2 regions of the Actinophytocola sp. NPDC049390 genome follow, and region 1 is predicted to be linked to the other one. Evidence: riboswitches for the same ligand, from Rfam matches in the RefSeq annotation. Region 1 holds a riboswitch; the other holds the start of a gene.
The links. Region 1 has a riboswitch for cobalamin ahead of ACIBVP_RS30450 (ribonucleoside-diphosphate reductase subunit alpha). Riboswitches for the same ligand answer to the same signal wherever they lie in the genome.
Positions count from the first base shown of each region.

Region 2: another riboswitch for cobalamin. It lies ahead of ACIBVP_RS08125 (CbtB-domain containing protein); the one in region 1 lies ahead of ACIBVP_RS30450 (ribonucleoside-diphosphate reductase subunit alpha).

Region 1 covers NZ_JBITMQ010000012.1:149,770-154,740, reverse strand. Annotated here, with positions in the region: gene ACIBVP_RS30460 (GH116 family glycosyl hydrolase) at 1-905, shown strand, start outside; gene ACIBVP_RS30455 (GTP-binding protein) at 914-1,987, shown strand; cobalamin riboswitch at 2,425-2,623, shown strand; gene ACIBVP_RS30450 (ribonucleoside-diphosphate reductase subunit alpha) at 2,722-4,971, shown strand, end outside.
Region 2 covers NZ_JBITMQ010000002.1:419,116-424,086, forward strand. Annotated here, with positions in the region: gene ACIBVP_RS08115 (cobyrinate a,c-diamide synthase) at 1-745, shown strand, start outside; gene ACIBVP_RS08120 (CbtA family protein) at 637-1,371, opposite strand; gene ACIBVP_RS08125 (CbtB-domain containing protein) at 1,371-1,583, opposite strand; cobalamin riboswitch at 1,615-1,750, opposite strand; gene ACIBVP_RS08130 (histidine phosphatase family protein) at 1,763-2,308, shown strand; gene ACIBVP_RS08135 (DUF885 domain-containing protein) at 2,298-3,920, opposite strand; gene ACIBVP_RS08140 (LLM class flavin-dependent oxidoreductase) at 3,917-4,885, opposite strand; gene ACIBVP_RS08145 (TIGR04076 family protein) at 4,882-4,971, opposite strand, start outside.

The DNA of each region.
Region 1 (4,971 bases):
CACGGCTCGCCCACCGCGGCTCCTCGTATCTGGAGAGCGCTCTCTGGAGCGACGAGTACGGGTACTTCTTCCAGCGCGTCGACCCCGCGCACCCGACCGCGCCGAACTCCAACCGCGGCTGCCACATCGACCAGCTCTACGCGCAGACCTACGCCGACCAGCTCGGACTGCCTCGCGTGTTCCCCGCCGACAAGGCCAGGACCGCGTTGGAGAGCGTTTTCCGAAACAACTTCGTACCGGACGCGGCGTCGTACCGGCCGCCGGGCATCCCGGACCCGCGCGTGTACGCGATGCCGGGCGAGGCGGGCACGCTGATGTGCACGTGGCCGCACGGCGGGTCGACCGAAGCGGGCGCGGGTGGGGTCGTCGGGTACTTCAACGAGGTGTGGACCGGGCAGGAGTACCAGTTCGCGGCCGGCCTGGTGAGCGCGGGCATGGTGGCGGAGGGCCTGGCCGTGACGCGGGCGGTGCACGACCGGCACCACGCCGCGAAACGCAACCCGTACAACGAGATCGAGTGCAGCGACCACTACGCGCGGGCGATGATGAGCCACGGCGTGTACCTCGCGGTCTGCGGCTACGAGTACCACGGCCCACGGGGTCACCTCGGGTTCGCGCCGAAGATCAAGCCGGACGACTTCCGCGCGGCGTTCACAGCGGCCGAAGGGTGGGGCCTGTACCGGCAGAAGCGGCACGGCGGCAGGCAGACCTGTGAGATCGAGGTGCGGTACGGCAAGGTCCGCCTGTCGACGCTGGCGTTCGAGGTGGACGGCCGGGTCCGCACCGTGACCGTGCGGGGAGAGCGCTCTCCGTTCCAGCAGACGGGCTCCCGGGTGCTGGTCACGCTGCCGACCGCGACGACCGTGCGAGCCGGCGCCGCCCTCACCGTCGACCTTGTGGGGTAATCGATTACATGGCCATCTTCGTCCCGGTGAGCGGTTTCCTGGGTGCCGGGAAGACCACGACCCTCCTGGCGGCCGCACGGGAGCTGCGTGCCCGCGGCCACCGGCCCGCGATCGTCACCAACGACCAGGGGTGCGACCTGGTGGACACGCGACTGGCGCGAACCCTGACGGACGCGGTGGGCGAGGTGCTCGACGGGTGTTTCTGTTGCCGTTTCGGCGATCTCGCCGAGGTGACGACGACGCTCGTCGAGGCGGGCGCGGACGTCGTGCTGGCCGAGGCGGTGGGCAGCTGCACCGACCTGCGCGCGACCGTGGTGCGCCCGCTGCGGGCCTACCACGGCGACACGCTGACGGTGGCGCCACTGACGACGGTCGTGGATCCCGTGCGGTACCGGGCTTTCGCGCGGGCGTGGGCCGCCGGCCTCGACGACGACGCGGCCTACCTGTACGCACACCAACTGGCGGAGGCCGACGTCCTGGCGCTGAACAAGGTGGACCTGGTGGGCGCGGACGTCCCGGCACTGGTGTCGGACCTGACCCGGCGCAACCCGTCGGCGCTGGTGATCCCGTACTCGGCGCGATCGGGTTCGGTAACCGCTCTCCTGGACCGCTGGCTGGCGGGTGGCGCCGAGGACCGCCCGGACGAGGAGTTGGACTACGACCGGTACGCGGCCGCCGAGGCGGCGCTGGCGTGGCTCAACCAGGAGGTCGCGGTGACCGGTCCGCTCGCCCCGGGCCGGTGGGCGCGGGTGGCGCTCGCGTCCCTGTCCCGCGCGGCGGCGGGCACGTTGGTGGGCCACGCGAAAGTCAGCGTCGAGACCGAGGCGGGCATGGCGAAGGGCAGCGTGACGTCGGGAGGCGCGGCCCCGACCCTCGACCTACCGGGTCCGCCGACGGCGGCGAACGCGCGGGCGGTGTTCAACCTGCGGGTGGCGTGGCCACCAGCGACGCTGGACGCGGCGTGCGCGGAGGCGGTCCGGGCAGCGGACGCAGCCTGCGGCACGACGAGCACGACGGTCGGCGCGCCCGCGGCGTTCCAGCCGTCGTACCCGAAGCCGGTGCACCGGCTCACGCGAGACTGACGGATCGGCACGGTGTCCCACGCCGGAGCGAGTGACGCTCGAAAACCCGAGCCCCAGGACAGTTGCGCAGGCATCCCCCACCCGAACCCGGGGGGCCACCCCGACGCCAATTCTACCGGCGGACACCGACAACACGGCCGCTGACGATCTTGCCTGTGGACAACTCGCCGATCGCAGGCAGTTGCTCAAGTAGTGCCCGCGGGTACGCGGCACATGACCGGACGTCCGGCACCCGGCAAAACCGCCGAACCGCGAAAACGCCGCCATCGCAGGCCCCACCCGATCCCGGGGGCCACCCGCCTTGCCAGCCTACCAGCGGGGGGCGACAGACCCGGGGTTGTCGATCTTGGCTGTGGACAACCCGGCGAGCTGTGGACAACCACGAAACACGACACGCCGACACAACATATGGGTGCTGTTCTCGATCAAGACCCTATGTATAGTGATCGCGAGCTGGTTCGGCCATCGCGCCATGGTGGTCGTCGCAAGAGGGAACCCGGTGGGAGTCCGGGACTGCCCCGCAGCGGTGAACGGGAACGAACGCCGTCACGAAGCACTGGACGTGAGTCCGGGAAGCGACGGTCAGTAGGCGTCTGCCCGTAAGTCCGAAGACCTGCCCGCTCCCCCGGCCACACCCGTGGCCGGGTGCAGTCCGCTTGCCCCGAGGGAGGGCGTGCGGGGACAACCCCCAACGGTCGGGGTTCTCTCGCGCGCCCGAAAAGCGAGGAGAACACGTGACCGCCATCCAGGACACCATGCGTGTCCGGAAACGCAGTGGGGAAACCGAACCGGTCGACGTCGACAAGATCGTCCGCGCGGTCGCGCGCTGTGCCACCGGACTCCCGGCGGTGGCGCCGCAACGCGTAGCCACGAAGACGATCAACGGGCTCTACGACGGCGCCACCACGGAAGAACTCGACCGACTGTCCATCCAGACCGCCGCCGAGCTGGTCGCCGAGGAGCCCGAGTACTCCAAGCTCGCGGCGCGCCTGCTCGCCACCTACGTCGACAAGGAGGTCCGCGGCCACGGCATCCACTCGTTCAGCCAGTCGATCAGCGTCGCCCACTCCCACGGCCTGATCGGCGACGACACCGCCAGGTTCGTCGCCACGCACGCGCGCAAGCTCGACGACGCCATCGACCACGACGCCGACCGGCGGTTCGAGTACTTCGGGCTGCGCACCGTCCACGACCGCTACCTGCTGCGCCACCCCAACAGCCGCACCGTGCTCGAACGGCCGCAGTACTGGCTCCTTCGCGTCGCGTGTGGACTGTCGCACACGCCGGCCGAGGCGATCCGGTTCTACCGGCTCATGTCGAGCCTGTCGTACCTGCCCGGCTCGCCGACGCTGTTCAACTCCGGCACCCGGCACACACAGATGTCCTCCTGCTACCTGCTGGACTCGCCGCGCGACGAGCTCGAGTCGATCTACGAGCGGTACGCGCAGGTCGCCCGGCTGTCGAAGTTCGCGGGCGGCATCGGCATCCAGTGGTCACGCGTCCGCTCGCGTGGCGCGCTGATCCGCGGCACCAACGGCCACTCCAACGGCATCGTCCCCTGGCTGCGCACGCTCGACTCGTCCGTCGCCGCGGTCAACCAGGGCGGCCGTCGCAAGGGCGCGGCCTGCGTCTACCTCGAGACGTGGCACCCGGACATCGAGGAGTTCCTGGAGCTGCGGGACAACACCGGCGAGGACGCGCGCCGCACGCACAACCTCAACCTCGCCAACTGGATCCCGGACGAGTTCATGCGCCGGGTCGAGACCGACGCCGAGTGGTCGCTGTTCGACCCGGACGAGCTGCCCGAGCTGCCGGACCTGTGGGGCGAGGCGTTCGACGAGGCGTACCGCGCCGCCGAGCAGGCGGGCCGGGCCGTCCGCACGGTCAGGGCGCGCGACCTGTACGCGAAGATGATGCGCACGCTCGCCCAGACCGGCAACGGCTGGATGACGTTCAAGGACACCGCGAACCGCACCTGCAACCAGACCGCCGAGCCCGGCAACGTCGTGCACCTGTCCAACCTGTGCACCGAGATCCTCGAGGTCACGTCCGACGACGAGACCGCGGTGTGCAACCTGGGGTCGGTCAACCTCGGCGCGCACGTGGCGGACGGCGAGATCGACTGGGCGCGGCTGCGGGACACCGTGCGCACCGCGGTCACGTTCCTCGACCGCGTGATCGACATCAACTACTACCCCACCGAGGAAGCCGCGCGCGGCAACCCGCGGTGGCGACCCGTCGGGCTCGGCGTGATGGGTCTGCAGGACGTGTTCTTCGCGCTGCGCCTTCCGTTCGACAGCGACGAGGCGCGCACGCTGTCGACACGGCTCGCCGAGGAGGTCTACCTCACCGCGCTGGAGACGTCCGCCGACCTGGCCGCGTCCGCCGGCGCGCATCCCGCGTACGCGCAGACCCGCGCCGCGCGCGGCGACCTGCAGCCGGATCTGTGGGGCATCACGCCGAAGCAGTCCGACCGGTGGGCCGCACTGCGGGAGAAGGTCGCCGAGCACGGCCTGCGCAACTCACTGCTGGTGGCGATCGCGCCGACCGCCACGATCGCGTCGATCGCGGGCTGTTTCGAGTGCATCGAGCCGCAGGTGTCCAACGTGTTCAAGCGCGAGACGTTGTCCGGCGAGTTCCTGCAGGTCAACTCGTACCTGGTGGCAGAACTGAAAAAGCACGGACTGTGGACGGCGGCCACTCGCGACCAGCTCAAGCGCGACGACGGCTCGGTGCGGGGGCTGGCGGGGCTGCCCGCGGACGCGAAGCGGCTGTTCCGCACCGCGTGGGAACTGCCGCAGCGCGCGCTGATCGACCTCGCCGCCGCACGTGGTCCCTACATCGACCAGAGCCAGTCGCTGAACCTGTTCGTCGCGTCGCCCACCATCGGGAAGCTGTCGTCGATGTACCGGTACGCGTGGGCGAGCGGCCTGAAGACCACGTACTACCTGCGGTCGCGCCCGGCGACCCGCATCCAGCAGGCG
Region 2 (4,971 bases), on a different contig from region 1:
CGCGATGGCCGACCTGGTGGCGGGCGGCGTCGACCTCCCGGCGATCGTCCACCTGGCACGGTCGGGCACCGGGTTCCCGCCGTGGGCACCGGACATCGAACCGGTGCCGGGAACGCCGGTGGTCGCGGTGGCGGGCGGTCCCGCGTTCACGTTCGGCTACGCGGAACACACCGAGCTGCTGCGCATGGCAGGTGCGGAGGTCGCCGTCGTCGACCCGCTGCGCGACACCGCGTTGCCACCCGGCACCGCCGGGCTGGTGCTGCCCGGCGGGTTTCCCGAGCAGTACGCGGCCGAACTGTCCGCCAACACGGCGCTGCGGGCGGCCGTGGCGGCCGCGGACCTGCCGGTACACGCCGAGTGCGCGGGCATGCTGTACCTCACGCGGTCGCTCGACGGCCACCCGATGTGCGGCGTGCTGCCCGCGGACGCGGCGATGACGAGCACGCTCACGCTGGGCTACCGGGACGTGGTCGCACCACACGACTCGGTGCTGCACCCGGCGGGCACCCGCCTGACGGGCCACGAGTTCCACCGCACCACCGTCACCCCGGCGCACGGCGCCGAACCGGCGTGGCGGTGGCGTGGCGGCACGGACGGGTTCGCGGGTCCGCGCCACCACGCGTCCTATGTGCACACTCACCCGGCGGCGAGCCCGGCCTCCGTCGCCCGTTTCGTCGCGCGCTGCGCCACTCGGTCGAGCAGCACCGCGAACGCGACACCGAGCACCAGCCACAACACCGCCTGAGTGCCGAGCGAGGCGACGCGGAAGTCCCACAGCGTCTGCGCGGGGAAGTCGGCAGGCACCTCGTGGAACCGCGGCAGCAACGCGGCGACGACGGCAACGGCGACGGCGTACCCGATCCCGGCGCCGACACGGGCGAGCCACCCCGGCCGAGCACCGGCCCGCACCGCGACCACCGCCAGCACCAGCGACAGCGCCACCATCGCGAAGTAGGCGGCCGTCCGGTCGCCGATGGTCTCCGCGTGCCCGACCGCGGGCGGGTTCGGCGGGTAGACGAGGAACGGCACGAACGCGACGGCCACGAAACCGATGGCGGTCAACGCGAACGCGGTGGCACGCGGCGTCGGCGTGCCGATCCGCCCGTGGGCGAAGGCGAACGCGAGCGAGAACAACCCGCCGAGCGCGGCGCCGAACGCGCACGTGGCGATCGCCAACCCGAGCGTGCTCTGCACCTCGCGGCTGACCTCGGCCGTGCTGTGGTCAGAGCCGTGGTCGTGGCTGTGCGCACCGGCCTCCTCGATCGAGATGGCGACCTCGACCGGCGGTTCCCCGACCACGGCGGCGAACCCGAACGCGACCACACCGCCGACCAGCCCGGCGAGGAGACCCCAGACCAGCAGGGTGCGCATCAGTGGCACGGGAAACCGAGCAGGTGGCGACCGTCGTGCACGAGCTCGTGCAGGTAGGTGCCGTCGAACACGGACAGGGCGCCCTGTTCCGTGCTGACGAAGTACAGGACGATGACGAACAGCAGCCCCGCGAACACCGCCCACGGCAGGATCTGCCGGACCGGGATGACGGGAATCTGAAGGGGCACGGGCGCGTGCGCGGCCTGCGACATGTCGCCTCCTCGGGCTCGTGCGGCCCGGTTCGTGGAGCGTTTCGACGGCAGAGGGTCTGACTCGTGTCCCCGAGGACACATACAGCGGCGCGACCGTGCCGGGTTCTCACCGGCTTCCTCGTACCATCAGGTCCCTCGCAACGTATTCAGCCCGGTCGTCGGTTGTCAACAGGAGAAAGATGACCATGCGTCTCGTGCTCGTCTGCCACGGCGCCACCTCGGCGACGCGCCGTGCCGCGTTCCCCGCCGACGAACCGCTGGAGCACCCGGAGGTCGTGCTCGAGCCGCTGCGCGCCGACGTGACCTTCCGCACCCCGGCCGTGCGGTGCCTGCAAACCGCGGTCGCACTGGGTGTGGACGCGGTGCCCGACGACGGGCTGCGGGACTGTGACCACGGTATCTGGCGGGGCCGCACGCTCGACGAGGTGACCGCGGACGATCCACTGGCCGTGCACGCGTGGCTGACCGATCCCGCCGCCGCACCCCACGGCGGCGAGTCCACTCGGGACTTCCTCGGCCGGGTCGGCGCGTGGCTGGACGCGCTTCCCCGCGAGCACCACCGGATCGCCGCGGTGGTGACCCCGGCGATCGTGAAGGCCGCCGTGGTGCACGCGGTGCTCGGCACACCCGCGTCGTTCTGGCGCATCGACGTGCCGCCGCTGTCGCGGACGGTGCTGTCCGGCCATCCGATGTCGTGGACGCTCCGGCTGCCGGTCAGCCCGTGAGGAACCGGCGCAGCGGGCCAAGTCCCATCGGACCGAGCGCCAGCGCCTTGGCGTGGAAGGCCTTGCGGTCGAAGCCGGTGCCCTCGGCTCGTTCGGCCGCCGCGCGGGTCTCCCGCCAGAGACGGGCGCCGACGGCGAACGACAGGGCCTGTCCTGGCCAGCCGAGGTAGCGGTCCACCTCGAAGCGCGCCGTGGCCGGGTCGAGCCCCGCCACGTCGACGAGGACCTGGCGGGCGACCGCCGGGGTCCACTCGCTCGCCTCGGTGACGCCGTTGTGCCTCAGGATCGGCGGCCGCAGGTGCAGGCCGAGGTCGATGACGACGCGGGCCGCGCGCCACCGCCGGTCCAGCAGCATGCCGATCCGCTCCCCCGCGTCCCGGATCAGCCCCAGCTCGTCGGCGAGCTGTTCCGCGTAGTGGGCCCAGCCCTCGGCGTACCCGTGCACGTGGCACAGCGAGCGCTGCCACGGGTGCGACGGCAGCGTCATGGTGATCGCGTGCTGCAGGTGGTGGCCCGGCAGCGACTCGTGGTGGAGCGTGCTGACCTCCCGCCACGTCGCGATCCGGTCGGCGTCCGAGGGAACGGTCCACCACACCCGGCCGGGCCGGGTGAGGCCGGGGTCGGGCGGGTTGTAGTACATGACACCGGCGTCGGCTCGCACGATGTGGCACTCGACGGTCCTGGTGCGCGCCGGGATGTCGAAGTGGGTGCCGTCGAGGGCGTCGGTGGTCTCCGCGACGCGGTCACGCAGCCAGCCGACCAGGGCGTCGGCGCCGGACAACCGGTACCGCCGGTCCTCGTCCAGTGTGGACAGTGCGGCGGGCACGCCGTCGGCGGTGATCGTGGCCGCCTCCGCCGCGAGGGCCGTGTCCAGGTCACGGAGCAGGGACCAGCCGTGGTCGTACAGTTCGTCCAGGTCAACGGTCGCGCCGAGGAACGCCCGTGCGGTCAGCTCGTACAGCTCACGGCCCGCGGCGTCGTCAGCCGTGGCGTGCGCGGCGAGTTCGCCGGTCAGGAACGCGGCGAACTCGGCGGTCGCCCGTGCCGCGGCCGCGGCGGCGCCCGCCAGGCGGGTCGCGAGTGGGCCTTCGCCGGGGTACCGGCGGGCGAGTGCCGGGTAGAAGTCGTCGCGGGTCGGGTCCACCCAGGACGCGCACTGGGCGGCGACCGCGCGGATCTGGCGCAGTGGCACGACATGCCCACGCTGGGCCGAGGTGCGCAGCGTCGTCGCGTAGTCCGACAGCGCGCCCGGCACGTGCTCCAGGTTGACGGCCACGGCCGCCCAGTCGTGTTCGGTGCCGGTCGGCAGGTCGTCGAACACCTCGCGGACCTGGTGCACGGGGGTGGCGAGCGGTGCGAGGAGCCGGGTGGTGAACCCGGCCTCGTACAGGTCGGCGTCGCTCGCCGACCGTTCGGCGAGCGCGGCGCCGAGCGGGTCCGAGGTATCCACTGTGGACGCGGCGGTGGCGAGTTCGTGTCGTGCCGCGAAGGCCTCCGGGGACAGGTCGGGGATGACGACCTCGGGGGTCTCGCCGAGCGCCTGGGCCGCCTTCGGGTCGAGCCGTGCCAGTCCGGCGAGGTAGTGGTCGGCCGCTGCCACCGGGTCGGTCATCCCGCGTCCCGCAGCCTGGGCAGTACGGCGCGGCCGAGCAGGTCGACGCCGTGCCGGTCGGTGGTGCCGTGCGGGGTGCCGAACTCGACCCGGCTCGCGCCCGCCTCGAAGAGCGCGTGCGCGTGGTCTGCCACGTCGTCCGGGGTGCCCGCGAAACAGAACCGGTCGAGCAGGTCGTCGGGGATGAGCCTGCCCGCCTCGTCGTGTGCGCCGGCGGCGACGAGCGCACCGAGGCGCGCCGCAAGTTCCGGGTCGACGGTCACTGTCCGGTCCAGCGCGACGACCACGTCCACGTACATGGCGACCTCCGCGCGGGCCCGTGCCCTGGCGACGGTACGGTCCTCGTCCACGACGGTCACGGCACCGGCCACCACACCGACGTCCGCGTCACCGAGCCAGGACCGCATCAACGCCACCATGTCGGGGTTGGCGCAGCCGCCGAGCTTCACCTCGTCCGCGCACCCGGCGGCCACCCGCGCGCCACGCGGACCCCACGTGCCGAGGAGCACGTCCACCCGTTCGCGGTGGACCGGGTACCGCGCGAGCCCGGGCGGGACGCGGAACACCTCACCCTCGTACGCCTCGCCACGCAGCACCGCCGCGACGACGTCCACCGCCTCCCGCAGTGTCCGCAGTGGACGGTCCGCGGCGACGCCGACCCCGTCGAGCCACGAACCCCGCGCGAGCCCGAGGTAGGCCCGGCCGCGAGACACCGCGTCGAGCGCCGCGACCTGCCCGGCGATCTCGACGGGGTGGGTCAGGTACGGGTTGAGGCACGCGGCGCCGAGCCGGACCCTGCTGGTGTGCGTGGCCATCACGATCAGCGGGAAAAGCGACGGCTGGTAGCCGAGGTCGTTGAACACCGACACCCCGTCGAAGCCGAACGACTCGGCCGCGACGGCGAGCGCCGCGTAGTCGGCCTCGGTCTTGTCGGTCTGGAACGCCAGCGTGACCGCACGCGTCACGTCAGGTCCTGTGTGGACATCCGAGACACGCCGGTGCGCTCGATGCGCATGACCATCCGCTCCTCCGGGTCGGGACAGGCGACCTC